DNA from 4 places in the Bacillus sp. LH1 genome. Region 2 is predicted to be linked to each of the others. Evidence: riboswitches for the same ligand, from Rfam matches in the RefSeq annotation. Region 2 holds a riboswitch; each other region holds the start of a gene.
What was found. Region 2 has a riboswitch for thiamine pyrophosphate ahead of tenA (thiaminase II). Riboswitches for the same ligand answer to the same signal wherever they lie in the genome.

Region 1 (7,435 bases), 1.0 Mb from region 2:
CCCATTTACCGTATATTATTTATCCTGACGTAACTGTATTTACAAGCTTTACAACGACAGAAACGTTCTATGCACTGCTCATTCTATACGCAATTGGGATTGCAATTTTATTACCAGGATTTATTTTCTTCTGGAATTTATTCTTGAAGGATCGTACTTTTTTGAAGGAAAAATAATATAGTCTTGGAGTCTGTCCCAAAAGGCATTTTGGAATAGACTCCTTTTGTCATGTTTTGTCGATAAGTCGATATATTTTAAAAATCGCCAATATATTTCAATAATCGCTGATATATTTTAAGTTGCGCCAATATATCTCCATAATTGCCCATATAAATTTCATTTACTATTTTACTGCCCCAATAATTTATAGACTCCTCTCATAATAGTTATTTCACTATTCGTGACACTTGTCCTTTAGCATGAAAAACACATATTCGGTTCATCTCGTTATACGTCTAGTTCTTCTTATTTTTTGCTGAATATACTACCAATATAAACTTGAGACAAGCTACATCTGTTCAAGGGAAAATAGAAAGGTAGGCAAAATATGAGCATTGAAATATGGATTACTATTATTGTATTCTTCTTAACGATGATTGTTATCTTTTGGCGGCCTCGCGGTCTAAATGAGGCGTGGCCAGCAGCAATTGGTGCTGGCATTATCCTAATCACTGGACTTGTGTCAAAACCAGACGTCATAGATATTGTTAGTAAAATAGGAGGGGCCTCCATAACAATATTAGCAACTATTGTTATGGCAGTTATATTAGAAAGCTTCGGCTTCTTCCATTGGTCCGCAGCGAAACTGGCAAATCTAGCGAAAGGTTCTGGACGCCGTCTATACTGGTATATTCAATTATTATGTTTTCTTATGACTCTTTTATTTAATAACGACGGTAGTATTTTAATTACAACTCCCATTTTAATTCTTCTTCTAAAAAATCTTCAATTAAAACCACATCAACAAATTCCTTATTTATTAAGCGGAGCTTTAATCGCTACCGCATCTAGTGCACCAATTGGTGTAAGTAATATCGTAAACTTAATTGCATTAAATATCGTTAATATGACTCTTTATATGCATACTGCTATGATGTTTGTACCTGCAACATTAGGCTTATTATTTATGTCATGGCTCATGTATACAGTTTTGAAGAAAAAACTTCCGAAAAAATTACCTGTTTCTTCATATGATATTGAAGAAATTTTCTTCACGAAAAACTTCCATCCACTAAAAGGAAATAATTCTGTTGATACGAAACAAAAACGGACAAGATTCATGTTAAAAGTATTAGGTTTCGTCTTCCTGATGCGCTGTCTTCTATTCGTTGCATCCTTCTTATCCATCCCAATTGAAATCGTTGCAGTACTTGGTTCACTCGTTCTTCTCATTTGGAGATGGTACTACTTACGAACAAATCCTGTCGACATTTTGAAAAAGACACCGTGGCACATTTTAATTTTCGCCTTCTCTATGTACGTCATTATTTACGGACTCCACAACGCAGGATTAACAGCTGCACTTGTACAATGGCTCGAGCCAATTGTGAATCAGCATCTACTCTATGCTAGCTTTGCAATGGGCGGACTTGTATCCATCCTCTCTAACGTCTTCAATAACCATCCTGCCCTTATGATTGGTACAATCACATTAACAGAAATGGGACTAGATCCAGTCACATTAAAAACAATCTATCTTGCAAACATCATTGGTAGTGACATCGGTTCACTATTACTACCAATTGGTACACTAGCTTCACTCATTTGGATGTATATTCTGAAACAAAACAAAATTAAAGTAAAATGGAAAGACTATTTAAGTGTATCCCTTATCGTTATCCCGCTCACAACAGTCGTCACACTATTCCTCTTATTCTACTGGGTACATCTCTTCTTTGCCTTATAAACAACAGAAGCCCCATTTGCTACCGTCTTAGCAAATGGGGCTTCTTCTATAATAAAGTTAGGTACTACAGTGTGATCAATCAAGTAAAGAGGTGTAACATATTATTGATATAAATGACTACCAGCTTCTTTAAATTCTTCTGCTTTCTCTTTCATTCCTTTTTCAATTGCTTCTGTCGTTTCTAAATCATTTTCTTTTGCATACTCACGAATATCATGCGAAATTCTCATACTACAAAACTTCGGTCCACACATTGAACAGAAGTGAGCTGTCTTTGCCCCTTCTGCAGGCAACGTTTCATCATGATATTCCATCGCACGTTCAGGATCTAAAGATAAATTAAATTGATCGCGCCAACGGAATTCGAAGCGTGCTTTTGAAAGTGCATCATCACGCTGATGAGCCGTTTTATGTCCTTTCGCAAGATCAGCCGCATGCGCTGCAATTTTATACGTAATAACACCCGTGCGTACATCATCTTTGTTTGGCAAACCTAAATGTTCTTTCGGCGTTACATAACAAAGCATCGCTGTTCCAAACCAGCCAATCATCGCAGCTCCAATTGCAGATGTAATATGGTCATAACCTGGTGCAATATCTGTCGTTAGCGGCCCAAGTGTGTAAAACGGCGCGCCCTGACAAATATCAAGCTCTTTCTCCATATTCTCTTTAATTAAGTGCATCGGTACGTGTCCAGGTCCTTCAATCATAACTTGCACATCATGTTTCCAAGCAATTTTGGTTAATTCACCAAGTGTTTCAAGCTCAGAAAACTGTGCTTCGTCATTTGCATCTGCAATAGACCCTGGACGTAATCCATCTCCAAGAGAGAACGAAACATCGTACTGCTTCATAATTTCACAAATCTCTTCAAAGTGAGTATATAGGAAGTTTTCTTTATGATGGAATAGACACCACTGCGCCATAATCGAACCACCGCGCGAAACGATACCTGTCGTACGCTTTGCCGTGATTGGAATGTAACGAAGCAATACACCAGCGTGAATTGTAAAGTAATCAACGCCTTGCTCCGCCTGCTCAATTAACGTATCACGATATACTTCCCACGTTAAATCTTCTGCAATTCCGTTTACCTTTTCAAGCGCTTGATAGATCGGTACAGTTCCAACTGGTACAGGTGCGTTACGAATAATCCACTCACGCGTCGTATGAATATTTTTACCTGTAGATAAATCCATAATCGTATCTGCACCCCAGCGCGTTGCCCATGTCATCTTCTCTACTTCTTCTGCAATCGAAGAAGATACAGCTGAGTTTCCGATATTCGCATTTACCTTCACATGAAAATTACGCCCGATGATCATCGGTTCAGCTTCTGGATGATTAATATTCGCTGGTAAAATAGCGCGGCCTTCTGCGATTTCCTTACGAACAAACTCCGGCTCTACCCCTTCACGAATCGCAACATACTCCATCTCAGACGTAATAATGCCATTACGTGCATAGTGCATTTGCGTAACGTTTGCACCTTGCTTTGCTCTAAGTGGCTTGCGATCCATCTGCGGGAAAACAGGTGTATGTTTCGAAGCCACTTTCACACCGTCATCCTCTGGTTTCACTTCACGCCCTTCGTATGCTTCTACATCACCACGCCCCATAATCCAAGAATGGCGCGGCGTTGGAATCCCCTTTTCTAACTCCACTTTATACTCAGGATCCGTATAAGGGCCGCTCGTATCATACACACGAATTGGCGGATTTGGAACGCCATTTGTTTCGCTTTGTTCAATCTCACGCATCGGTACTTTCATGCCTTCTCGTGGCCCATCCACATATACTTTCTTACTCCCTGGTAAACTCGATTTCAATTCAATTTGCTCAGCTGAAACAGATTGTTTCATAATTTTTGTTGCCCCCCTGTTCGTGACAAGGACGAGATATGGCCAGCGCATGCCAAAATAAAAAGAGCCAGGTCCATAAAAAAATAAGGACCTGGCTCATAAAGACATCATTATGTAAAGCCGTTAACTTCCCTACGCTGGTACGAGCCAGATCAGGTCCAAAGGGTTAAGAAGTTCACGCGCTTCTCTCTCAGCCTACGCATACGTTAGGCACCCCTAGTTTATCACTGATTTAATTTTCAATACTTTCCCATCATACACCATAATCTGAAAAATTCAAAGCTTATTTCTTTTGCTCTTTACGGAATCATCCACGTTAAATAATACGCCTGCACATACGTCATAATACCAACAATAATTACGAAGAATAAGCTATGCTTCACTGTAAAACGGAACAAATCCGATTCTTTTCCAGCAAGACCAACCGCTGCACAAGCGATCGCAATCGACTGCGGGGAAATCATTTTACCTGTTACACCGCCTGTTGTATTTGCTGCAACGAGAAGCACTTCAGATACGCCGACTTGCTGCGCTGTAATGGCTTGTAAATTTGAGAACAGTGCATTCGCAGACGTATCAGACCCTGTTAGGAATACGCCAATCCAGCCTAAGAATGGTGAGAAGAACGGGAATAGGCCGCCAGTTCCGGCTAATGCTAACGCTAACGTAGAAGATAGACCAGAATAGTTTGCGATAAATGCAAACCCTAGTACGAATCCGATAGATAGAATTGGCATTTTTAATTCGCTTAACGTTTCTTTAAATGTCACTACTGCATCTTTTACATTCATTTTCAAAATAAACATGGAAATGATACAAGCAATTAAAATCGCCGTTCCGGTTGCTGATAATACATCAAACTTCAAAATTGCCTCGTAAGGCGTTGATTTATTTACAATCGGCTCTGCTTTCATTACTAGATTATGCAGACCTGGAATTTCAAACTTAAATACAAGACTTGCTAAAGCCCCTCCTGGAGCGAATAATGCCTTAAAGAAACTTTGGCTCCAAATGACTACCATAACCGTTAATACGATAAATGGAGACCATGCCTTCACTACTTTTCCAAACGTTAATTTCGGCATCGATGCTACTGTCGTTGTTGCTGCTACTTCACTATTTGCTTGCCCGGATTGATAAATTTCTTTCGGCTGCCAAACTTTTAAGAACAGCGCTAAACTAATTAAACTTACAAGTGCCGATGTAATATCCGGAAGTTCTGGTCCTAAAAATGTCGCTGTAATGAACTGCGTAATCGCAAATGAACTACCCGCTACAAATAACGCAGGCCACGTTTGTCGTACCCCCTTAAATCCATCCATTAAAAATACGATAAAGAATGGCACAAATAATGATAGGAACGGTAATTGATGCCCAGCCATTTGTCCAATTTTATGTGGATCAATACCTGTTACTTGTCCAGCAACTGTAATCGGAATTCCCATCGCTCCGAACGCCACTGGTGCAGTATTTGCAATCAAACAAAGACCTGCTGCGTATAAAGGATTTAACCCAAGCCCCGCAAGAAGTGCTGCTGTAATCGCTACTGGTGCCCCAAATCCTGCCGCTCCTTCTAAAAATGCTCCAAATGAAAATCCAATTAAAATAACAAGTAGACGATGATCGTTCGTAATCGATAATACCGATGCACGAATCACATCGAATTGACCTGTTTTCACAGAAATTTTATATAAAAATACCGACATAATGATAATCCAAGCAATTGGCCATAATCCGTATAAGAAACCATATCCGGTCGCTGCCATTGCCATCGTGAACGGCATTTTATAAGCGAATAACGCTACTAAAACTGTAAGTACAACTGTAATAAATCCTGCCACATACCCTTTCATGCGGAAAACTGCTAAAGCTAAGAAAAAAAAGATAATCGGAATAAGTGCTACCGCTGCCGAAATCCAAATGTTTCCGAATGGATCATAAACTTGTGTCCATGTGTTCATTGTTCTCTCCCCCTAAAGAATCCCCTTTTAAATAGAATAACCTCATCAATAGACTATCAGGTCATCATACCTTTAAGTCTAAAATAAAAAAACGTTTAAGAAAACGTTTTCAACAACTTTCATTTATACTGTACCATAACAATTTCCATTAAAAAAGATTTTTTTGAAAATTTTATCATTTGACGAAAAAATCTTACAAAATCGTCATGTTCCTGTAATGTTCATCGATAGAAAGCTTGCAAAATTTATTGCATAATAATAGTATAACAACGGACATTATTTATGAGGTGATATATATGAATGGAAACAAAATATTAGCTGCTTTATCGTACTTTAGTGTACTATTTGCCCCTATCTTATTCCCAATTATCGTTTGGATTGTGGGGGACGCTGAAACAAAGCCACATGCAAAACGTGCTCTATGGACACACATCATTCCAAGTATTGCTACATTTATCGGTGTAGCCATTTTAGGAATTATGGGCATGGGATCTGACCAAGCAGATGTAACACTTGGAATTGGATCAATGATTGTCTTAGCTATTTGCGGAATCATCAGCTTATACTACTTCATCTGGAACATTGTAAAAGGAATTAAAGTACTGAAAGCTTAATTTTAAACAAACGTTTGTTTAAAAAAGGACCCTTGCAAATTGCAAGGGTCCTTTTCCTAATTCGTTCACTTTATCTTCTGCGTTTCTTCTTTTTTCTCATCATTTTCTTTCGGCGCGTATTCACTTTATCCGCTATAATGTGAAGCGTACTTGCCACAACAATTCCCATTAAGAACGTTACAATTTCAACCTCATGTTTCTTCGCAATTTCTATTAAATTACCATCCAGTGCGATTACATTTAATAGAAATAAAAATGGAGAAAAGACGATTAACATGTACGCAATACGAATCACATCACCAAGTATAATCGTATGCGTAAAGAAAGATCGATGCGGCATTACTTTTTTATAAGGATACCAAAATATACGTAAGAAACCCCATTTGTTATAAGCATTACTGTACGTATCTAAATCTGGTGTTAAAAATGAAGTACCTACTAAAAAACCAATTGCAAAAGTTAATAAAAAATCAAAATTTGTTAATCCATACGAAAAGAGAAAAAACAAAACAACCGGAAGGGATATTAAGTTTATTTTCGTATGCGTTCTTCCTGATGGCATAATGCACTTCCTCGCTTACGTTCGTCCTGTCACCTTATGACAGGTTTCACCTATTGACCTAATTTCTGATCGATAAATGTTGTGTCTATATCCGAACCAAACCATTCTGCCAACTTCACTCGTGCCTTATCTTTCACATCTTCATTGACGTATAACGACACCTGTATTAGTGCGGCCGTTAACGCCCCTAAATCATCCGTATAGCCAATTCCAGCAATGAAATCTGGAATCGCATCAATCGGTGCAATAAAATAAGCAAGTGCTCCAATTACAATAATTTTCACTCGTTTTGGAACATCTGGTCTTTGCAAAACGTAAAACAGTAATAAACTTGCATAAATGACCGACTGCCCTGCTTGCTTTGCAACATGTTTTACTTTCTTCCAAAACGCTTCAACTGAAAATTTTTGTTTCATGTAAAAAGCCTCCCTATTTTTAAAAAGAAATAAGCTACAATATGTTATCAGTAAAAGTTCATGGAAATTACACAAAACCTATCAATGAACTTTTATTGTAACAAACAAACTAAA
Region 2 (7,435 bases):
ATAGCCTTTTTTCGTACCACGTAAGAAAGCTTGCAACGCCTCTTTATCTTTTTTCAACGTTTTATCACCTGTTACAAACACAAGCTCATGATAGTTTGGTACTCCGTAATCAGCTGGATTAAAGTACGCTGGTTCATGGCCTTCATGACGCATAACAGGTACTTCATGGTTAATGTATGCCCCTGTTACCGCATCTACTTTCTTCGTAATTAATGCTGGTACTAAATCAAAGCCAACATCTACTACTTTCACTGTATTAGGATTACCACCAGCTTCTTTTACCATCGTTTTTAAATACATCTCACTTAATGGTGTTCCAGAGTATCCTACTGTTTTTCCTTCTAAATCTTTCGGTGATTGAATGCCCGCTGATTTCAGTGATACAACATGATTTAATGGTGAACGTACGACAGCCCCAATTGATTTCACTGGAATTTGCTCATTCGCTCTCGCCATAACAACATCTGGCTGATAATACAAGCCAACTGTCACCTTCCCTGCTGCTGCTAGCGTTAATGGATCAGTCGGATTAGAAGGGAATTTAATATTTACCTTTACACCTTCTTCTTTAAAGTATCCTTTTTCAATTGCTGCATAGATAAAGCTATGTACCGCATTTGGATACCAATCTAACATGACTGTTATTTCTTTCTCTTTTTTACTTTTGTCTGATGCTGAATTACTCGAACATCCTGCAATTATTGCAATTAATAATGTAAACACAAAGATGCGTTTTAAAAATTTCATGAATGCTTCCTCCAACTAATGAATTTCTTTTCTAATATGGAAATAATTACGACGAAGAAAATAGCTAATAATGATAACAATACAATAGGTGCAAATACGCCAGCTCCATCTAACTGCGTCATCATTCTCTTACTGAAATATCCAAGCCCAGCTTGTGCACCGAGCCATTCTCCAATTGCTGCTCCGATAACACTAAGCGGAACTGCAATTTTTAAAGCTGAGAAAAAATAAGGAAGAGCAGACGGCAACTTTAATTTAAGAAAAATATCTCTTTTTGTTGCTCCATATGTAACTAAGAGCTCCTCCCATTCTTTTTTCGTACTACGCAGTCCATCATACGTATTGACCGCAATTGGGAAAAACGTAATTAAAACTGTGACAACAACCTTACTCCAAATTGTATATCCAAACCATAAAACAAATAGCGGAGCAAGCGCAGTAATTGGAATCGTTTGTGAAGCAACTAATAATGGATAAAATGCTCTTTCCATCCATGTACTCGCATTCATTAACATCGCTAGCCCTACACCTAATACGATAGAGATAACAACACCTATTAAAACGACGTATAACGTTGCAGGTAAATGAACTGTAAATAATATGTCTTTTAGTTTCCATATCTTCATTACAATCGCAGACGGTGACGGTAAAATGTACATCTCATCTACAATTCTTGCTCCTATTTCCCACACAGCTAGTAAAATACTAGAAAGTGTAATAGCAGGAACTAATTCTTTCAATCGGTTCATCACACAAGTACCTGCCTTTGTAACATACTAAGAAGCTCATCTTTCAGCGCTAATACTTCCGGTTTATATAAATCTTTTCGTGTTCTGTTATGATCAAGCGGTACAGTCCGCTCAGTCAAAGTCGTTATCGGCTGCTGTTCCACTACTAAAACTCTGTTTGAAAGAAATAACGCTTCTTCAACATCATGAGTAATGAATAAAATTGTTTTTTCCCACTCTTGCCATTGTTCAAACAACCATTCTTGCAAAGAGGTCTTCGTTAAAGCATCCAACGCACTAAATGGTTCATCTAACAGCAATATCTCCCCGCCTGTTAATAAAGTTCGAATAAAAGATACACGTTGTCTCATCCCACCAGATAAATCTTTCGGATATTTTTGCTCATACCCTTGCAAACCAAATTTATGTAACAGTTCCTTTGCCTTTACTTCTGCTTCTTTCTTCTGTACACCTTGGCACTCTAGCGGCAGGGCAGCATTCTCAATAATTGTTCTCCACGGCAAAAGCATATCTTTTTGCGGCATATATCCTACAGGATGGTTCTTTGTTTCTGTCAGTTCTATCTGTCCAGTACTTACCTTTTCTAGACCTGTAATAAGGCGAAATAAAGTACTTTTTCCACATCCACTCGGTCCGATAATACTGACAAACTCTTTCTCATATATAGAAGCATTTAATTCATGGATGATTGGTTTCTCATCGTAATGAAAAGAAACATTATGAAACTGTAGTATGTTCTTGCTCCTCAAATCCCCACATCTCCTTACGATAGGACATATCCCAGAATAAATATTCAAATCGACTGGAATATAAGAAGATCTCCTCTAATCTTTCTAGTTCTTTCTCAGACTTTCCAACTGCCATTTCATTTAATAAATCTATTAACCAAATACAAAGATTACCGTATTCTTCCGAACTATATCCTTGAATCCACTCACCAAAAAACTCATGATCTCTTGCTCCAGGAATATCATTTAAACGCTTTCCAATTTCCCAATAGCTCCACATACATGGAAGAAGCGCTGCTATTAATTCCGCAAGTGTGCCATTTTGAGATACAGACATCATGTAATTTGTATAAGCTAAATTTTTAGCAGATGGTTTCGCAGACTCTATCTCCTCTATAGAAATTCCAAGTCTTTTTGCATATTGTTTATGGATTGTCATTTCGCCATTTAATATTCCATCAATTTGTTCAGCGAACTTTCCCATTACTTGTGGATTCGTTGCTTTTACAACACCAATCGCATATAACTTTGCATAATCTAGCAGATATAAATAATCTTGAATAATATAATACTGGAATTTATCTTTTTCTAACGTGCCATCTCCCATACCCACTACAAACGGATGATTATGACTCATCTCCCAAACCGGTTGCACAGTTTCTAATAATCTATCGCAAAATTTCATTTCTCTATCCCCTTTCAATATATGTATCTAAATAAAAAACCACTTCTATATATAAGAAGTGGTTACAGCAAATAAAGTTATACATTTATTCGATGTTCCACTTCCCTTCGCTAGTATTACCTAGATCAGGTGTTGTAAGGGTTAAGGATTATTCCTCTCTCAGCAAGTCAAGCACCCCTAGTGGTTTCAATATGAAATTTTCAAATAAAAAAGCCCCGTTTCTATACGCAAAGAAACGGGGACTCATTGTTAGTGTCCGAATTGCTTCCCTACGCTAGCATAATCTAGATCAGGTAATAAAAAGGATCAAAGGCTTACGGCCTACTCTCAGCTGGCAACACCAGCTCTCCTAGCAAACTATAAAATTATCACTGTCAGTATAACACCCTAATAAGACATCATCAACTTTTTTAATTTTCTTAATTGTCAACATAATATCAAAATTATACAATACATACATTCTATTTTAGAAAATAAAACCCCAATTAATTGTATAAAAAGGAATCATTATCCTCAAAAAATTTATTTTTATATTGATTTCATATTACATTTATGTGAATACCCCCACTATATTATATCTTTATACTATAATAAAATTACAACTATACAACTAGAGGAGGTCTCTATTCCATGAATATGAAAGCTACTGCTTTAACAGCAACTACTGTAGCGATTGCTTCTTTACTTCCTTCTATGGGTGAAACAAATGTACAAAAAGCAAACGCTGAACAATTATCTAATATTAAAACTGGGTATGTCAAAGTCGATCAAGTAGCATTACATACAGAAGATAACGTAAAAAGCACATCAATTGATACAATTCGCTTTAATACAAAAGTGAACATCATTGAAACAACTAATGGTTGGTATAAAGTATCTGTTCATAATAAAGTAGGTTATGTACAAAAAGATGCTATTTTACTAAAAAACAAACTTCAATCTAATGATCAATACATCGTTAATGCTAATGCATTAAACGTTCGCTCTGAACCTAATTTAGAATCTTCCATTTTAGATGTATTACCAAATGGTAAGTTTATTACCGTTCAAGAAGATCAAGGCGAATGGTATAAAATATCACATAATGGCCAAACAGGTTACGTACAAAAAGCATTCATCTCTAATGGTTCACAACCCTTAGTAAAAGGAATCACCGTTCAAAATAATACAAAATATACTGTTGCAACACCTAATCTAAATGTACGTAGCACAGCTAGTACAAGTAGCGCTCTACTCGGTTCATTACAAAACGGTACTCAAGTACAAGTAGTAGAAACTGTAGGTACTTGGTATAAAATTCGTTTTGGCACAGGATACGGATATGTAGCAAAACACTATGTAGTACAAAATCAACCACAAGCTAAAACAGATCAGCCTTCATCAATTCCAGCTGCTTTCAAATTCCCCGCTCAAGGAAGAATTAGCTCAACCTTTGATATACGCTGGGAACAAATGCATTATGGTATAGATATTGCCGCTCCAGGAAACGTCTCTATCCAAGCTGCTGCTGCAGGTAAAGTTGTGAAATCTTATTATTCAGCTAGCTATGGCAATGTTGTTTTCATTGCGCATCAAATCAATGGGAAATTATATACAACTGTTTATGCTCATATGAAGGATCGCACTGTACAAGCTGGTGATCAAGTACAGACTGGACAATTAATAGGTCATATGGGAAACACAGGTCATTCATACGGGCAACATCTTCATTTTGAATTACATAATGGAGAATGGAATTTTGAAAAAACAAATGCAGTAAATCCACTGCCATATTTAGTTAGGTAAATTGTATGCCACGCAATATACCTCTTATAATTGAATACGTAGCCTTTTTAGGTTTAATCTGTTGTTTAATCATTTACAATACAAACATTGTATTTTTATCTATTATTATTGCTTTTGTTGCATTAGAAATTATGATGGAATCATTTCAAGTGCAACTAAAACAAAAAATTGCCCATATTTATAATGCTATTTTTCTTTTGAGTGCTCTCATAACAAATATAATTAGTAATGGCTTTTATTTATCTACTGTATTTCCAGTATTCTTTATGGCTGTTTTATTATTTGTAGCTAGATATATTAATGTCCCTTATAACCAAAAACAAAAACAAGAACAAGAAGCTTAGAAAGAGGAGACACTGTGTACCAATCTTTCAAAGATGCTCCAATAAAATACATATTGCATTTGTATAAGAAAGCCAATACTTTTTTTGGTATACAAGGAAGTTATACTGCACAACTTCTCCTATATGGAATGTTGTTTCTTGTCTTAATCACTTTCTCCTTGTTTTACTAACAAAAAAGGATCTCACATAAACTGGAGATCCTTTTTAATTTATATTAATTTTTCATATCGAAAATATTGTTTATCCACAAGCATATTTTTCATAAATAAAGCTCAGATTATATTTTTTCTCTAAGCTCATTCGTTGTTCGTCATCGCACCAATAGAAAAGAATATCATGAATCGTTGCGTAACGCTTATTTTTAAGAAATAGCCTAAAAAATGATGGTAAACAATCATGTAATTGTATAAATATATAATTGCGTAGTGTTTCTTCTTTATATTCAATGCCCTTACAAATATACAGTAATTCTTCACAATAATATGCATGCTGTGGAACTTGTATCATTTCGAAAAATGGCACATAAGATAGTAGCTTTCCAATAAAATGACCATATCGATCCATTACTCCTATCGTCATATGCTCCATCATTTCTTTCATCACATATAAATAATCATCTACATGCGTTGTCTTTAATGGGTCTAAGCGATCGGAAATTTGAGATAATACAGCTCTTTGACATGCTAAAACTGCCTGACTAGGTCCATAATATGATAGGAAATCTGTACACTTACGATATTTCCGTAATAAATCATGTGTATACAAATCATATACAAAAGTATTACAATACATTGCTAAACTCATCATATCACTATTTAATTGCTCTTTTGATAATGATTTCGCTCTCTTGCACATATAAAAGAATGTAAATTCCAATACTTCTTTATGAGATAATAAATGTTTACAATCGGTTATACACTTCTCATTAAATTTAACTCTATCCCAAATTTCAATATCCCTATCTGTCAATTCACCTATACGATATTTAATAATTAAATAATTTAAAGCAACTGATTGCGTCAAAAGATCCCATGTTTCATATTCCAATGAAGTATGAACAAACTCAGCTAATCCTTGCGCTATCATAAAATCATTTGCCTCTTCATACCAACCAATCTCTTGGCATAAGCGAAGAATACGCACTAAAGTTGGAATTTCATCTTTATGAAACTGCGGTAATTTCTTTGCTTTATTCATGCCATATACGATAAATGCCGCTAAATTTTCTTCTTTATAAAATTCTTTCTCTTTCCATACTAATATAGTTCGTTCTTTCCCCTCACCTTTTGGGTGACAAGGTACAAGCAAAGAAAATAATTCAGCGAAATTATTTGGTTCTATATATGTATCTGTAACCAAATTCCAATTTGGATCGCCCTGTACAGCCTTCATATAATTCCCCTTCCCTTTTCATCTATGTAGGAAATATTAATTTATTATCGCACCACTAAAAATTAATATTGTTATATTCAAAATCTCTCATAATACTTATATCTATCAGTATATCATCTTTTCTCTTATTAAAAATTAAGAATAACAAATTTTAAAAAAATGTCGAAATTATTAACCACATACTTATTATATAATGTCTCAGATACATCACGCTAACATATTAGTTTAATCCATATATACTAGAATAATGTATCTGAAATTTATATATAATTTAGCTCTTTATGAGTGACCATTAAACTCTCGGTTAATGAAAGTTTCAATTTACTCTGTACGCTCTGAGATTTCGCTCAAGGCAAATCCAGCTTGATCATCTGCTGATTCCCTTATAGCTAAATCTCCTAGTGCTAACATGCCAATAAGTTGACCACTATCAACTACTGGTAATCGTCTAATTTGATGCTGTGCCATTAGCTCTGTAGCTTTTTCAATAGAATCATTTGGAGAAACTGAGATAATATTTGTTGTCATTACATTTGTAATCTTATTAGATCCAGGATGTTTTTCAGCAATCCCTCGAACGACTAAATCACGATCAGTAACAAGCCCAACAACTTGCTCATTTTCAACAACAGGAATTAATCCAATCGATTCTTCCTTCATTTTTACAGCTGCCTCATATACATTGTCTAGCGGTGTACAATGTACAATATGGGTACTCATTAAGTCTCTCACTCGTGTCATTATGATTTCCTCCTTTTTATACATACCATAGCTTTTCCAAAATTCCTTTATTTATTTCTGGAAAGTAACGTAATAAAAAGGATTAACAAAATAAAAAAGAGCCAGCATAATGCTGACTCTTTTTGGTATGACCCGTACGGGATTCGAACCCGTGTTACCGCCGTGAAAGGGCGGTGTCTTAACCACTTGACCAACGGGCCATGGCTCCGCAGGTAGGACTCGAACCTACGACCGATCGGTTAACAGCCGATAGCTCTACCACTG
Region 3 (7,435 bases), 1.8 Mb from region 2:
GCTATAATACATCCCTTTTTGATCTGCATATAAGCCAATGCTATCTAGAGCATCATCAGATTCTATTACACCGTAACTTGGTACATCAAAACCTGTATTTATTCTAATAATATTTAAATTTGGAACCTTTAACACCTCTGGAACAATATCAGGTAAAATATCTATATTAATTTCTTTATTTTGTAACTCTTTTATCCAATATTTTCTCAAATTTGCATCTACAATGAAGTAAACTTGTTCATTTTGGTCTTTTGCATATTGTACAATTTCCATTAATGTTTCGAAAACATATTGTTTAAAAAGAGCCCCCATATCATTTCTCTTTGATGGTTGTGGTAAAAATGCATTATGTTTATTTATATTTAATAATACGTAATCAATCGTTTGCCACTCTGTACTCCCATATAATTTATATAAAATTTCTTTTCCTTTTATTTTTGAAAAAATAGGTAAGAAATCGAATTTCGATATTCGTTCAATTGATAAACTAACATATGTACAAGGTAAATTTATCTTATTCCAACTACGCCTCAAAAATCCTTTTTGTTCTAATAGACTAAAAATACTATTTACAATTGTTTTACGAGATACATTTTGTCCTATAAATAAATTAATAAATGTTGAAATACGGTTTGTTCGTGCAAATCCCTCTCTAATGATTTGTTTTGGATCAATTTTTTCGCGTCCATCACAATTCTTCATCGCGATTAATGCTAATGTCGCATCACTGCGCTTACCCGCGGTAGTATAGACAGCTTTCTTAACATCATCTACAAGATTTGTTTTATATTTTTGGCAATATTGCATTTTATATGGATTTTGTAACACCTTTTCAATATTGTATCTCACAATCTTTAATAACACTGGAAAATCTGTATTCAATACATACGAATTTTCACCAACTTTAGTCAAAACAATTTCGCTATCAAGTAATGCTTGTTCTATTTCCAGCGCTATATTTTCAGACCAAACTTCTAATGTTAATGTCTCTAATCCTTTTGGTGCAAATAAAGGAAATAATTCATTTTTGTTATTTGTTGCTACCTTTTTACATTCTGGAAGTATTGTGAAATAAGAGAATTTACGCTGAAATTCTTTAAATAAATACTCTCTTTCCTTTACTGTTATACCCGGTTCTATTTTAGTACCTTGAACTTTATAAATTCTCTCATTGTATGGAAATAACACCCTTTTATTTTCTCCTACAATATAATCTTTCGGATATTGGAGAATATGGTCTAAATCCACCTCTCCCCCTATTTGAAAATCATCTTTTAAATTTCTAAATATCTTAATCCATTTCATGCCGGTTGTAGCTTGTTGTATTTTTAGTTTTACAAACCGTATTTTTTTATTATTTGACGCAAACTCTGAGGTAGAAATCAATATCATGCCTCGTTTTCGTCTTAAAAGTAAAGGAATATCTGGATGATTATATTCTTGATAAAATCTCCGAATCCCTATTGAAATATTTAATAATGGAGCGTTCTCACCACCGCGGGTTATGCATTCGAATCGATATACATAGGAGAAAAAATCTTGTGTTTTTTCATCTTTTATCGGCCCTGACATCGCCTCACAAATATTTTGTGATCTAAGAGGGGAAAAATAGATTTCTTCTGCATTTGTATTTTCTAAATATATAGGACGCTCACAAAAAATATGTGAGATTAAAGCGGGCACCCACTTAGAATACGTTTCATTATCATGTAGTACTGGCAAATGAGAAATCAAATCGGATTGCCATTCATATTTTGGTGGTTCTACTAATCTATTTGGTTTCCAATCATGAATAATCTCATACCAACTTTGAAAAATATAATCGAGCTGCTCTGGTCTAATAGGTTCTTTCGATACAATCCATGGTGTATTTTCATTTAATACGTACGGGTTATGCTGAATAAACAATATATCCGAAAACATATCATACAATCTTTCATTCAAACGTTTCAACTTACTCGTTAATAAAAATGTCTTATAATGTATCTCTACGATGTCCAGCCATTCAATAGGAAAGTATATAAATGATACCTTTTCATTTAAAAGGGGTTCTACTATATTTTCAAATGTTAGCAGCCTTAATTTTTTCATAAAATGATTGCTTCCTTTCTTCAGTTGTCTTGATTATCAAAAAGCTAGAACAATAGTTACTTAATCTAATCCATTTAAACCAAGTATTTAAAAAAAACGTAAAAACTGTTTATCTACATAAATTATTATCAAACCGACTCTTTTAAAAATTCAAAGTAATTATCATGTATAACACCTCTATTATATTTGAATTTCAATACATTCGAATTATACATTATACTTAATGCATTGTACTTATCATTTACAATATCTTTACAAAAAAACCAAAAAAGAACACCTTAATTCGGTGCCCTTTTTACAAATATCAACCTTTATGTAATTGAACATATAGATAACAGTAATCCCCCAAATGAAATTGCTCCTAGTAAACCTACTACAACTCCTGTTAAACAAATACAATCAGCAAGACAAATAGAAGACTGCGATAATGGAACAAATGACCTACTTGTACTCGAACCATATTGTTTTATTTTCTCATAATTCACATCTAACATTAGATGTAAACATGTTACACCATCCTCAATAGTATGTAGAGGTTCTTTTTCTAATCGCTCCAATAATTTACTATCAAAAGCAACTGATAGAGGATACTGCTTATCTAATTTCATATTTTGATAAATTAGTTGCAAACGAGATAATATATTGTTTTTCTTCTTTTCAGATGTTACTGTACATTTCATTTTATTAAATTCATTTAATAACAGTGTCAATTCATCTCTTTTTCCGTATAAATCTTTAGCTATTTTTCTCTTTAGTTTATACGAATGGATAATAGATTTTAGTTCAATCATATTCATACACTTCCTAATTACATATTATTTACCCGATTATTGTATAGATAAACAGTACTTTTTAATCTTATTTAAATTACACTCAAGCATCTTCATTTACTATCGATTAACATTACATTAACCTTACAAAGTTGTAATAAATTCATTAGCTAGAAGAAATCAATCCCTAAACCAGACAGATATTTGATGATAAAACCATAAGAAAAAAGCAATGATTAGATTTTAAATCTAGTCATTGCTTTATCCATCACCTGTTAATTACATCTATATATCTTATTGTTACTCTTTCACTTGAATGACTGAATATATCCATTAATAATGGCTATATTCTTTGTCGGCAAGTACATATATAAAACTAATGTTTTTTAATTGATAAAGTGAAGCTTTAATCAGCTCTCACCAATCGGGCTTTTATGGACAGTCCGCCACCTAACTTCTCTTTGCTCTCTCTGAATTTTAAGGAAGATTTTATTGCCCGCAAATAATGGGATAAATGTAATTAATATTCATACGTTACAATAGTACCGGTAGTATCAGTAAAACCATCAAAACAGTTAGAGCAACCACCACAGCCGCCACAACCTCCGCAACTTCCGCAACCAAAACAACCGAAGCAACCAATACAACGGAATCCACCACAACGAAATCCGCCACAACGACCTCCACCACAACCGCCACAACGACCACAACCGCCACAGCGACGAGCAGCATCTTCAATATAGTAATATGGATATTGGTTTTGCTGGTCCCAATAGACAATATTTCCAGATCGGTAATCATTAAGACTTAGCGCTTGTAGTTCTTGTTGAAACTGATTCATTTTCATAACCTCCGTTTATAAAATACAACCTCATCGATGCTTCCCTATGTTTCTGTTCGTTACATCTAAGTAGGAATAGCGCTACAAACTAAGTTCAATACGTACACCAACAAAGTATGACTTATCACTAAATGATGCACCTTGTTCATATACCTATTTTTGCTATGGGCTCATTTTTATAAAGTGAAACTTTAATCAGTGGGGTTTTGTTCATCCCCTACCTAACTTCTTTGCTTCCGCTGAATTTTGAGGTGGGGGGCTTACTGCCTGGCAAATAGCGGGATAAATAAAAATTAAAAAATATGAATTCTATTTCTCCAGCAAAACTCTCTATGAAATTCCTAATAGAAAAAAGACACACTTAGATTGATGCGTCTTTTTGTGATGCCTCTTTTGTGAAATCATATAAAGCAATTGCGCCTAAAAGAACAAGTATACCTTGAGGAACATCTAGCAAAATAGTTTTCCAAATTTCTGGAATTACCCATTTAATATCTGCTGCTGTTTCAAGATATGTTTGGAAATAGCTGATTGTAAAATTAATTATCCCTAAAAATACAAACAACGATAAACCAAATCGAATTAATTTCTTATTTGTAAACATATAACACCTCTCAAAATTCATTGGATATTCCTGCTTTTGCTTCTTTATATTTTTATATCTTTATATCTAATTTTAACACATAAAGAACTCAAAAAAATACGATATGCATATTTGCATATCGTATTAACAACACTCCATGATAATTTAGGAATTCCTGCGAAGAAAAAACAACTCCGTTACAGCTAATAGCTCGGGTTTCTTTTCTTATTTAACTTCATACCACCAACATTTACGTTCTTTAATTGTAAAATAAATGTGACAGAAGTTTATCCAGTTAATGCGTAGACAAGTAAATGAGCTAAATTATCGATATTCTATTTCGCCATATCCGTAGCACTAATAACTTTACGCAAATTTGACAAGAAAAAATATATAGATAGGTATGATCCAGACCTATCTATAACATTACTTCTATTCTTTATCCAATTACGTCTTTTACGTCTGTATCCACTGGCCACTTTTCTAATGTATAAGCCATTTCCCAAAATGAATATTCATATTGACTGCTAATAATAAAATGCTGTTTCATACGTTTGCGGTCTGCCTCTGTTACTTTTTCAGCGATAGTATCTAAACGTGTAATTTGTTCTTCAACTAGCGTACGGAACCAATCAGATCCATAAGCAGAAATCCATTCGTTATAAATTGGCTCTTCCGGCTGGCACTCTTTTAAGCGTTCGCCAATTTCATAATACAACCAATAGCAAGGTAAAATTGCTGCAATGATATCTCCTAAATGCCCTTCATACGCAGCACGATACATATGTGAAGTATACGCATATGCAGTTGGCGCAGGAATAAAATTATCTTTTTCTTCTTTCGTTATCCCTAGTTTTTTAGCAAAATTCTCATGTAAAGATAACTCTGCTTCATATGTATTTTGAGCATGATGTGCCATACGAGCTGTCGTCTCTAATTCAAGAGCTTTTGCAGCTCCTAAAGTTTGTACTCTAGCAAAATGACTCAAATAATACGAATCTTGAAGCACATAATAACGAAAACTAGCTAAATCTAACGTTCCTTCACCAAGTTTTTTTACAAAAGGATGGTTAAAACTCGCTTCCCAAATTGAATCTACTTCTTTACGTAATGATTGTGAAAAAGTCATTTAAATCCCTCCAATAATGTATAAAATATAAGTATTTATCCACAATTATTAAAGCTGTAAAATAAAAAAACTTTCTTTACAGGCGTAAAGAAAGTGAAATTGACAGTATTTATTTACTCATTAAATAGCAACGTCTTTCCCACTTCCCTACGCTGGCATTAACCAGATCAGGTACTAAGAGTCTCAAAATCACATTTGATCTCAGCCTATAAAAGGCCCCCCTAGTGGATGAATATTTTGTTTTTATAATGTATTCATCATAGCATACTTCGTGAAACTGTCAAAAGAATTCGTTATATAATCTCCTTAAAACCCTTCTTCATTTCTAACTTTTAATGATGTTTCAATAATCATATCTAATAGTTTGCTATAACTAATCCCCGCTGCTTCTGCACTTTTTGGCAATAAACTTGATTGTGTCATCCCTGGTAATGTATTAATTTCCATTACATATGGAATTCCGTCCTTCACCATCATATCAACTCTTGCATAAACACTACATTTTAATGCTTTATAACAAGTCAGTGAAGCTTTATTTACACGTTCCTTAATTTCTGCTGGAAGTTCGATAACTTCCTCAACCGTACTAGTATCATCATATTTTGCATTGTAATCAAAGAACTCGGCTGCATGTCGAATTGAAACTATAGGTAACTGTTTTCCATCCAGAATAGAACATGTAATTTCATCACCTTTTATATACTTCTCAATTACTACTTCAGAATCCCATTCGAATACAGTTTCTAGCATTGAGATCAGTTCATTTTTATTGTAAACGATTTTCACCCCGACACTCGATCCGCCAGAGTTTGGTTTTACCACTAATGGAAATCCTAACTTATCTAACTCATCAAGATTTAGATCCTCCATTTTTGTAAGTTCAATCCAATCTGGTGTTTCTACACCTTCATAACGTAAAATCTTTTTCGAAATATTTTTATCCATACATATACTGCTAGATAACATATTACTTCCGCTATAAGGAATCCCTAAACTCTCCAGTGTTCCTTGAACTGTCCCATCTTCTCCGTATTTTCCGTGTAATGCGAGCAATGCAAAGTCAATGTCTTTCGCTTTTTCAATTAAATCCATTTTTTCGTTTAATGTAATTGGAACTATTTCATACTTATTTTTATCTAAATGAGCAATCATTTCATTCCCCGTCATAATTGAAACTTGTTTTTCAGACGATACCCCGCCCATAATAACACCGATTTTCATTTTCTCAACTCCAAATTTCATTTTTTAATGTATCACCAATTATTTTAATTCCACGAACTATTTCTTCTTCTTTCAAGCGCGAAAACCCTAATCGGAAAGTGTTTGCTCCTTCTCCATCAGAGTAAAAAACATCTCCAGGTGAAAACGTAACGCCTTTCTCATAACACTTTTGTAAAAGTGTGCGGGCATTCATATGCTCTTCTAGCTCTATAAATAAATGCAGCCCACCATCTCCAGTCATTCTTTTAAAAGGAATGTACTGGTTACATGCCCCGACAGCTAACTCATATTTTTTCTTATAAACAGATCTTGCCTTTTTTAAATATTTTTCAAAATATCCCTCATGTAAATATTGAAACAGAACAGCTTGATCTAGCGTAGATGTGTGAATCGTTCTTGCTCTTTTTACGCTTTCTAAATAATGAATCAGCTCTTTATCTGCAATAATCCAGCCTACACGTAAACCAGGGAAAAGTACCTTTGAAAAGCTACTAATATAAATCACATTATTGCCAGCTCCCGCAAAAGTTAATAATGGAGCTAAATGTGAACCTGAATAACGTAATTCTTCATTAAATCCGTCCTCTATAATAGGAACGTTGTATTTTGAGAATAACCTCATCAATTCCGTTCTTTTCTCTGAACTCGTAACAATACCGGTTGGATTATGATAAGAAGGAATTAAATAAGCAAACTCAAAATCTTTTTCACGCAAACTTTTTTCAACTGCATTCGTATCAATACCATCCTCATGCATATCAATCCCATGAACTTCAAGTCCATGTAAACGGAAAAGCTTA
Region 4 (7,435 bases), 1.4 Mb from region 2:
TGTTTTAGAGTATGATAATAAAACGTACACATATGAAATTCAAAAGACATGGATTACTCATGCGGATGATCGTACTGTTATTATAAAAAAAGAAGAACCGATATTAACACTGACAACTTGTTACCCATTTAATTATATAGGGAATGCACCAGATAGATATATTATCGAGGCGAAGTTAACTGGCAGTTATTCAAAGTGAAATTATAGTTTCTGAAAGCGGGAGGGGGATATATAAATTATGTCAAAAAATATTTTAATTGTTGAAGATGAAGACATATTACGTGAAATATTAAAAGATTATTTTTTAAGTGAGCAATATGTAGTGTTTGAAGCGAGGGACGGGAAAGAGGCTTTAGTTGTATTTGAAGAAGAAGAGGTTGATTTAGTTATTTTAGATATTATGTTGCCAGAACTCGATGGATGGTCTGTTTGCCGAAGAATTCGAAAGACGTCCGAGGTGCCTATTATTATGCTGACGGCGCGCGTAGATGAAGACGATACGTTACTCGGTTTTGAACTTGGGGCAGATGACTATGTGACGAAGCCGTATAGTCCGCCAATTTTATTAGCAAGAGCGAAAAGGTTATTAGAAAGCAGAAAAGTGACAAAGCAACTTTTAGAGAATGAAGATGATACATTATCAATTCACGGTATTCACGTTCATTTTCCGTCTCGCACTGTTACGGTAGATAGAACCGATATTAATTTAACGCATACAGAATTTGAAATATTAGCGTATTTCATGAAAAATCAAGGAATTGTTTTAACGCGAGAGCAACTCATTTCAAGAATTTGGGGATATGAATTTGCTGGCGATGATCGAACGGTGAATAGCCATATTCGTAATTTAAGAAATAAATTAGGAGAGAAAGCAAAGTATATTACAACTGTAGTACGAACTGGTTATAAATTTGAGGGGAATATATGAGAAAAGGGATTGTTCTAAAATTATTTACTCTTACAACAGCATTATGCATGTTAATTTTAGCGACGATATTTATTGGACAAACGATATTTTTTAAACAATATTATGCGAATCGAAAAGTGGAAGATATTAAAGTGAATTTAAATTCCTTTGAGAAGAACTATTTAAATCATGCAGGAAATGCAGAAGAAATTCAGAAACTAGAGCAAGACTTTTTAAGAGAAAATAATACGTGGATTACGACATTAGATAAGAACGGGAATTTAAAACATGCAGATGATTTTTATTTTGAGGTAACGATAGATCGTAGGCAACAAAAGAGCTTTGGACAACAAATATTTAAAATTCCTTTAGGCAATCTCGTCAATATAGAGGAGATTGATAATAAATTATCGGAGCATTTTTTAGGGCAAGAAATTTATTTTTCTGGAGTGAGAAAAGAAGATAGTTTTATTCCATTCTCTTTTTCTTTATCTAAGCAGAATTTAAGCGGATCTAATAAACCGTTAGAAAAAGCATTTAATGAGAAAATGAGTAAATTAAATGAGGAGAAAAAGAAAGCAGCTGTGGAACAAGTTGGTAAGGAAAAGAAGCCGGCTGTTCGGGAGCAAGCTGCTCAAGAACCAGATGTTTACATAGGAGGGCGTGTTACGAAAGTACAGTTTCCAGATGTAAAAGGCCCCGTAAATCCAATTTATAAAAACACTTTATTTTTGGATAGTATAAAAGAATTTCAAACGGATGTGTTACTAAAAGAGAGTAATCAAATAGAGTATTCAACAAAGACAATAGACTACGAAAAGAATGATATAAAATATAAATTATTAATGAAACCAATAAAAGAAAAAGACGGATCGGTAACATATATTTATGCGATGGCTTCTTTACAGCCGGTAGATGAAGCTGTACAAATGGTGCAAGATTATTATATCTATATCATTGCATTTGTAGTCGTTCTTATTTTTCTAGCTTCGTTCTATTACTCAAAACAAATTGCAAAGCCATTATTGAAAATAAATGATACAACAAAGAAAATAGCGCATTTAGACTTCACAGAAAAAATACCGATTACTTCGAAAGATGAAATTGGAGATTTATCGAAAAATATTAATGTGCTATCAAATAAACTCCATTCGCATATTGGACAGTTAGAAGAAGATATTGAAAAGGAAAGAAAGTTAGAAAAGACGCGAAAAGAATTCATTTCTGGTGTTTCACATGAATTAAAAACACCGCTAAGTATTATGAAAAGCTGTATTTCTATTTTAAAAGATGGGGTAGCTGAACATAAAAAAGAGTATTATTTTCAGGCAATGGAGAGAGAAGTAGACAAAATGGATACGTTAATTTTGGATATGCTTGAGTTAGCTAAATTTGAATCTGGTACATATAAAATGAAAAAAGATTCGTTTTATATTGATACAGTAATTGAAGGTATATGTGAACATCTATCTGTGGAAATAGAGAAAAAAGAACTTCATATTCATAAAAATATAAGTTCATTTGAAGTGATTGCAAATCAAGGCCGGATTGAACAAGTCATCGTGAACTTCATTACGAATGCTATACGATATACACCAAATAAAGAGGATATTATTATTTCTACAATAGATGAGAAGAATCGTATAAAAGTGTGCATTGAAAATAAAGGTACTCATATTGAAGAAGAGCAATTAGATAAAATTTGGGATCGTTTTTATCGCGTGGATACAGCTCGTCAGCGTTCACAAGGTGGGACGGGGCTTGGGCTTGCTATTTCAAAGAATATTTTAGAACTACATGATGCTGAATATGGGGCAGAAAATACAGAAGATGGTGTATTATTTTATTTCTATTTACCGAAAAAAGCGTAGACAATATGATCTATGCTTTTTTAATTTATTTTCATATTATCTTTACCTAATCTTTATTTTTAATCAGTATAATTTGTTTAGAATATGAGGTTATGTAAGGAGTCGATGAACCGTGCATAGCAATTGGCTAAGTATAATGGTATTTATTTTCTTTTGCGCATTTATTGTATTTTTAATTGATATTACGATATGAAAAAAGAGCGCTCATTAAGCGCCCTTTTTTTGTGTATTCATTTGATAAGCACTGATGCTTTTGAATAATCGTGGTGAAGTGATAAATAAAAATATAAGTAAAACGGTACATAAAATAAAAGAACCAAGCATTGTACTTCCATTTACGATTAATGAATATAACACAGCTGATTGACCTTTCGGCGCATATTGTCCCCAGAAAATAATGCCGGCAATAAAGTGGCAGAAATAGCGAGCAAAGCTACCGATAAATGTAGCAAGGATAATATAAGCAAGGACTTTCTTACCCTGATTTTGTTTTGATGAATGTTTGTCTTTACGGTTACCTAAATTTGATTGTTCTAAGCTATTTTCATTGGATGTTAAAAGTGCTTTTTGAATTGGACGATAGAATAAGCCAGCAAATCCGATAAAAGCAAAGGCAATGAAGTACTCAATGAATGCTTGAACAGGTGTTAAAATATAAGCATCTCCCACGACAATTTGTAATAGTCCCCAAACTAAACCGCCTAAGAAAGCTGATTTAAAGCCCCAGCGGTAAGCAATAATAAAAATAGGAATCATAGCGAATGAGATAGAACCGCCTGTTGGAAGTTTAAGTGATAATGGTAAAATATCGATAATCATGGCGAAGGCTGCAAGAATAGCAGATTCGATCATCGCTTGTAAATTGGTGTTACGCATGTTGTCTCCCCCTAAATCCAAGTTGTACAAAAAAGAATAGATATCATAGGAGGATACGAAATACGTAAATAAAAATGAGGTATGTATTTCGGACGTTTGCACAATCCCTGCGTTAGCATTAACTAACAGGTTCGAAGGGTCGGAACGAAGTGTTCCCTCTCAGCGGCATGGCTCCCCCAGTGATAACGAAATTCTTTATTTGTTATTGTTTATTGTAAGCGAAATGGATGAGAATGGCAAACGAATACAGTATGACAATAATTGAAATAGAATTGTAGCGAAATGTTAATAAATATGAAGCAAAAGGGTATAGTACAAGAGAAATTGGGTGTGGTATAATTTTTTTGAAAATAATTATCATTCTCTTCTGAGGGGGAAGGTTATGAGCTTAGTAGATATTAAAATTGGAGAGAAAGTGTTAGTAAAAAGTATTCAGTCTTTAGATCAGCTATTAAAGCGTAGACTAGCTGCTTTCGGTCTTGCTGAAGGAAGCGAACTTCGCCTGAAACAGAAAGCGATGTTCAAAGGTCCTTGTACATTGGAGTGTCGTGGACAGTTAATTAGTATTCGTCATTGTGACGCGAAAATGATAAAGGTGGAATTAGCGTGAATAAGGTAGCTTTGCTAGGGAATCCGAATACAGGGAAGACATCATTATTTAATGCACTTACTGGTTCTTATGAATACGTAGGAAACTGGAGCGGTGTAACAGTAGAAAAAAAGGTTGGTAAATTAAAAGATAGACAAGGAACATTAATTGATTTACCAGGTGTTTATGATTTAAATCCAGTTTCACGTGATGAAGGTGTTGTAACAAACTTTCTATTAACAGAAGAATTTAATCATATGTTAAATATCGTAGATTCCTCGCAGTTTGAAAGAAATATGCATTTAACGTTGCAGTTACTTGAATTTGGTAAGCCAGTCTCAATTGGTTTAAACATGGTTGATGTGGCGAAGCAAAGAGGAATTGTCATTGATGTAAAACGATTATCAGAGCTATTAGGTGTAACAGTCGTTCCTGTTGTTGCAAGAAGTGGAAAAGGCTGTGAAGAACTGCTTACGACTCTTAAAGAAAATGACAAAAAAGAGAAAAAGCCATTCCTTATTTCATATGGTGTACAAATGGATGAAGGAATTGGAGAAGTAATTGCTCTTTTAGAGACAGCGAATTACGAGCATCCGAGATGGTTAGCACTTCAATTTTTAAGCAATAACGAAGTAGTAGAAAAAGAAATGAAAGCATTACCAATTTATAAGGAACTCATAGCCATTCGATCTCGCTTAGAAGGAAGACTTGATTGTACGTTAGAAGAGCACATTTACAAAACTCGTGAAGCGTATATTGAAAAGTTAAAAACAAATGTTATGAAGCATGAGAAAGAAGGAAAAATTCCTTTTTCAGAAAAAATTGATAGATTAATTACACATAAAATTTTAGGACTTCCAATCTTTTTAGCAGTTATGTTTTTTATTTTTCAGGTTACGTTTACGTGGATTGGTACACCTTTATCGGATATGTTAGATGAGTTTTTTGGTGGCCAGCTTACGGATTGGGTGACGGCTGGACTTACAAGTATTGGAGCTTCTGATTTTATTCAAGCACTAGTTACAGAAGGTATTATTGCCGGTGTTGGTGCTGTATTAGTATTCGTACCACAAATCTTTGCACTATTCTTTTTTATTTCATTATTAGAAGACTCAGGGTATATGGCGCGAATTGCAGTTGTTATGGATAGAATTATGGAGTTTTTCGGCTTAAACGGAAAAGCTTTTATTCCGATGATTATCGGTTTTGGATGTAACGTTCCAGGTATCATGGCTGCGAGAACGATTGAACAGGAAAAAGAACGTTTACTTACCATTTTAGTAACACCATTTATGTCTTGTTCAGCACGATTACCTGTATATGCATTATTTGCGGGCGTATTTTTCCCGCATAGTCAGGCGACTGTTGTATTTTCTTTATATGTTGCAGGGATTGTTCTTGCGTTATTAGTTACAAAAATTATGTCTCTTACAATTTTGAAAGCGGAAAAGTCTATTTTCGTAATTGAATTACCGCCTTACCGTGTGCCACAAGCAAAAACATTATGGCTAAGCACGTGGGAGAAAGGAAAAGGATTTGTTCGTAAAGCTGGTACATTCATCTTTGGTGGTTCGGTTGTCATTTGGTTATTAAACTATGCAGGTCCATCAGGATTTGGCGTTGATATGGGAGACAGTTACTTAGCGATGATTGGTGGATTTATCGCACCACTATTTGCACCGCTCGGCTTCGGAACGTGGCAAGCTGCAGCATCCCTTTTAACAGGATTTTTAGCGAAGGAAGTTGTCGTTTCTACAATGGCAATTATTTATGCAGTTAAAGAAGATGTGCTTGGAAATGTAATGGGAGCACATTATACAGCATTATCAGCTTATGCATTTATGTTCTTTATTTTATTATATGTTCCGTGTTTAGCGACGGTAGCTGTTATTAAACGTGAAACAGGATCAGCGAAGTGGACGATTTTCTCAGTCGTTTATCCACTCGTAGTTGCTTATGTATTAACGCTCATTATATACCAAGTTGGATCCTTACTCGGATTCTAGAAGGAGATGTATTGTGATGATGGTCAATATTATAATTGGAGCTATCATTTTTGGTTATGCAGCATATACGTTAGTTAATTTTGTAAAGAGAAGTAAAAAAGGAAAATGCGCGGCATGTTCTTTAAATAAGTCATGTCAGTCGCAAACTTGTAGCCCGGATATGGAGCAAATTGCTCATAATAAATAGAAAAAAGCTTTGCGAATTTCGCAAAGCTTTTTTGTTTTACTTTTTAATTTTTACAAGTTGAGAAGCTTCTACGCCTTTGTAACCAGGGAATTCTTTACTTGGGTCTTTATCAAATTTTAATACACCTACAGATTTTTCATCACCTTTTACATTGCTGTAAGTTGCGTCATCGACAATCGCATACATATCTGTATATGCACGACCACTTCCGATAATTGTGTTGCCTTCATATTTTAATTTTGCCCCATCAAGTGCAGCATTTTCTACTTTTTCTTTTGCAAATAATACACCTTGTTCTGTTGTTACAGCTGGTAATTTATCAAGTGGTTTCGTGTTGTCTTTTTCATCAATTTTGCTAAGTAACTCTTTTTTCACTAGTTCTTCACCAGTTTTCTTATCCATTACAAGAACTTTTTTACCATCTAATGTTGTCATTTTCATTTTATAGAAGTCTTTTTCTTTCACTTCTTTTTTGTTTTTATCTGTAATTTGCTGAACTTGTTCTTCTGATCCGTACAGTACAAAGCCGTTCGCTTTCTCTCCTAATAAAGAACAACCTGATAATGCTCCAAGTGAAATTGCTGCTGCTAATCCGATTCCTATTAATTTTTTCATGATGATTTCTCCTTTTATATGTTTTATAGTAAATACAATTTTTGTATTAGTGCTTACATGTGAAGAAGCTTGTTTGTTGCTTCTGGTATTAGTGTATAAGAAATATCGGAATGCAACTATCGAGTTAGCTTACAGTAACATTACACTTATGTAATTTAGTGAAATTGCACAAAAGTAAGTTAATTTCAAAGAGGGATAATGAGAATATATTAGAAATACAATATTGTATATAGAATGTCATATTATAATGGATGTATTTTGGAAATAACATGTAAGGACATATTAGTTTTGTTATAATAAACACATAGGCTGTAAAATGAATATTCTTTACTGTAAAGGGAGATTTTTCAGTTTTCCAAGTAGTGAATTTGAAATATGAGGTAT

Region 1: linked by a shared signal. The riboswitch ahead of thiC (phosphomethylpyrimidine synthase ThiC) and the one ahead of tenA (thiaminase II) in region 2 are both predicted to bind thiamine pyrophosphate.
Region 3: linked by a shared signal. The riboswitch ahead of tenA (thiaminase II) and the one ahead of tenA (thiaminase II) in region 2 are both predicted to bind thiamine pyrophosphate.
Region 4: linked by a shared signal. The riboswitch ahead of thiT (energy-coupled thiamine transporter ThiT) and the one ahead of tenA (thiaminase II) in region 2 are both predicted to bind thiamine pyrophosphate.

Annotation. Positions count from the first base shown of each region.
Region 1 is NZ_CM175007.1:5,087,338-5,094,772, forward strand. It holds gene ACX9TM_RS26370 (cytochrome d ubiquinol oxidase subunit II) at 1-176, shown strand, start outside; gene ACX9TM_RS26375 (arsenic transporter) at 548-1,906, shown strand; gene thiC (phosphomethylpyrimidine synthase ThiC) at 2,008-3,768, opposite strand; TPP riboswitch at 3,881-3,996, opposite strand; gene lldP (L-lactate permease) at 4,068-5,729, opposite strand; gene ACX9TM_RS26390 (magnetosome magnetite crystal formation protein family) at 6,026-6,343, shown strand; gene ACX9TM_RS26395 (metal-binding protein) at 6,414-6,905, opposite strand; gene ACX9TM_RS26400 (YkvA family protein) at 6,956-7,321, opposite strand.
Region 2 is NZ_CM175007.1:751,031-758,465, reverse strand. It holds gene ACX9TM_RS03890 (ABC transporter substrate-binding protein) at 1-747, opposite strand, end outside; gene ACX9TM_RS03885 (ABC transporter permease) at 744-1,496, opposite strand; gene ACX9TM_RS03880 (ABC transporter ATP-binding protein) at 1,496-2,245, opposite strand; gene tenA (thiaminase II) at 2,214-2,909, opposite strand; TPP riboswitch at 2,995-3,098, opposite strand; TPP riboswitch at 3,159-3,270, opposite strand; gene ACX9TM_RS03870 (SH3 domain-containing protein) at 3,540-4,694, shown strand; gene ACX9TM_RS03865 (hypothetical protein) at 4,700-5,038, shown strand; gene ACX9TM_RS03860 (DUF3965 domain-containing protein) at 5,279-6,430, opposite strand; gene ACX9TM_RS03855 (CBS domain-containing protein) at 6,752-7,171, opposite strand; tRNA gene ACX9TM_RS03850 (tRNA-Glu) at 7,300-7,371, opposite strand; tRNA gene ACX9TM_RS03845 (tRNA-Asn) at 7,373-7,435, opposite strand, start outside.
Region 3 is NZ_CM175007.1:2,540,675-2,548,109, reverse strand. It holds gene ACX9TM_RS13165 (RNaseH domain-containing protein) at 1-2,091, opposite strand, end outside; gene ACX9TM_RS13160 (hypothetical protein) at 2,403-2,888, opposite strand; gene ACX9TM_RS13155 (heterocycloanthracin/sonorensin family bacteriocin) at 3,382-3,702, opposite strand; gene ACX9TM_RS13150 (DUF3937 domain-containing protein) at 4,064-4,327, opposite strand; gene tenA (thiaminase II) at 4,725-5,414, opposite strand; TPP riboswitch at 5,542-5,647, opposite strand; gene ACX9TM_RS13140 (D-alanine--D-alanine ligase) at 5,721-6,635, opposite strand; gene pdxR (MocR-like pyridoxine biosynthesis transcription factor PdxR) at 6,640-7,435, opposite strand, start outside.
Region 4 is NZ_CM175007.1:4,696,390-4,703,824, reverse strand. It holds gene ACX9TM_RS24370 (class D sortase) at 1-199, shown strand, start outside; gene ACX9TM_RS24365 (response regulator transcription factor) at 239-928, shown strand; gene ACX9TM_RS24360 (sensor histidine kinase) at 925-2,778, shown strand; gene thiT (energy-coupled thiamine transporter ThiT) at 2,986-3,654, opposite strand; TPP riboswitch at 3,741-3,842, opposite strand; gene ACX9TM_RS24350 (FeoA family protein) at 4,037-4,264, shown strand; gene feoB (ferrous iron transport protein B) at 4,261-6,249, shown strand; gene ACX9TM_RS24340 (FeoB-associated Cys-rich membrane protein) at 6,266-6,436, shown strand; gene ACX9TM_RS24335 (lipoprotein BA_5634 family protein) at 6,473-7,051, opposite strand.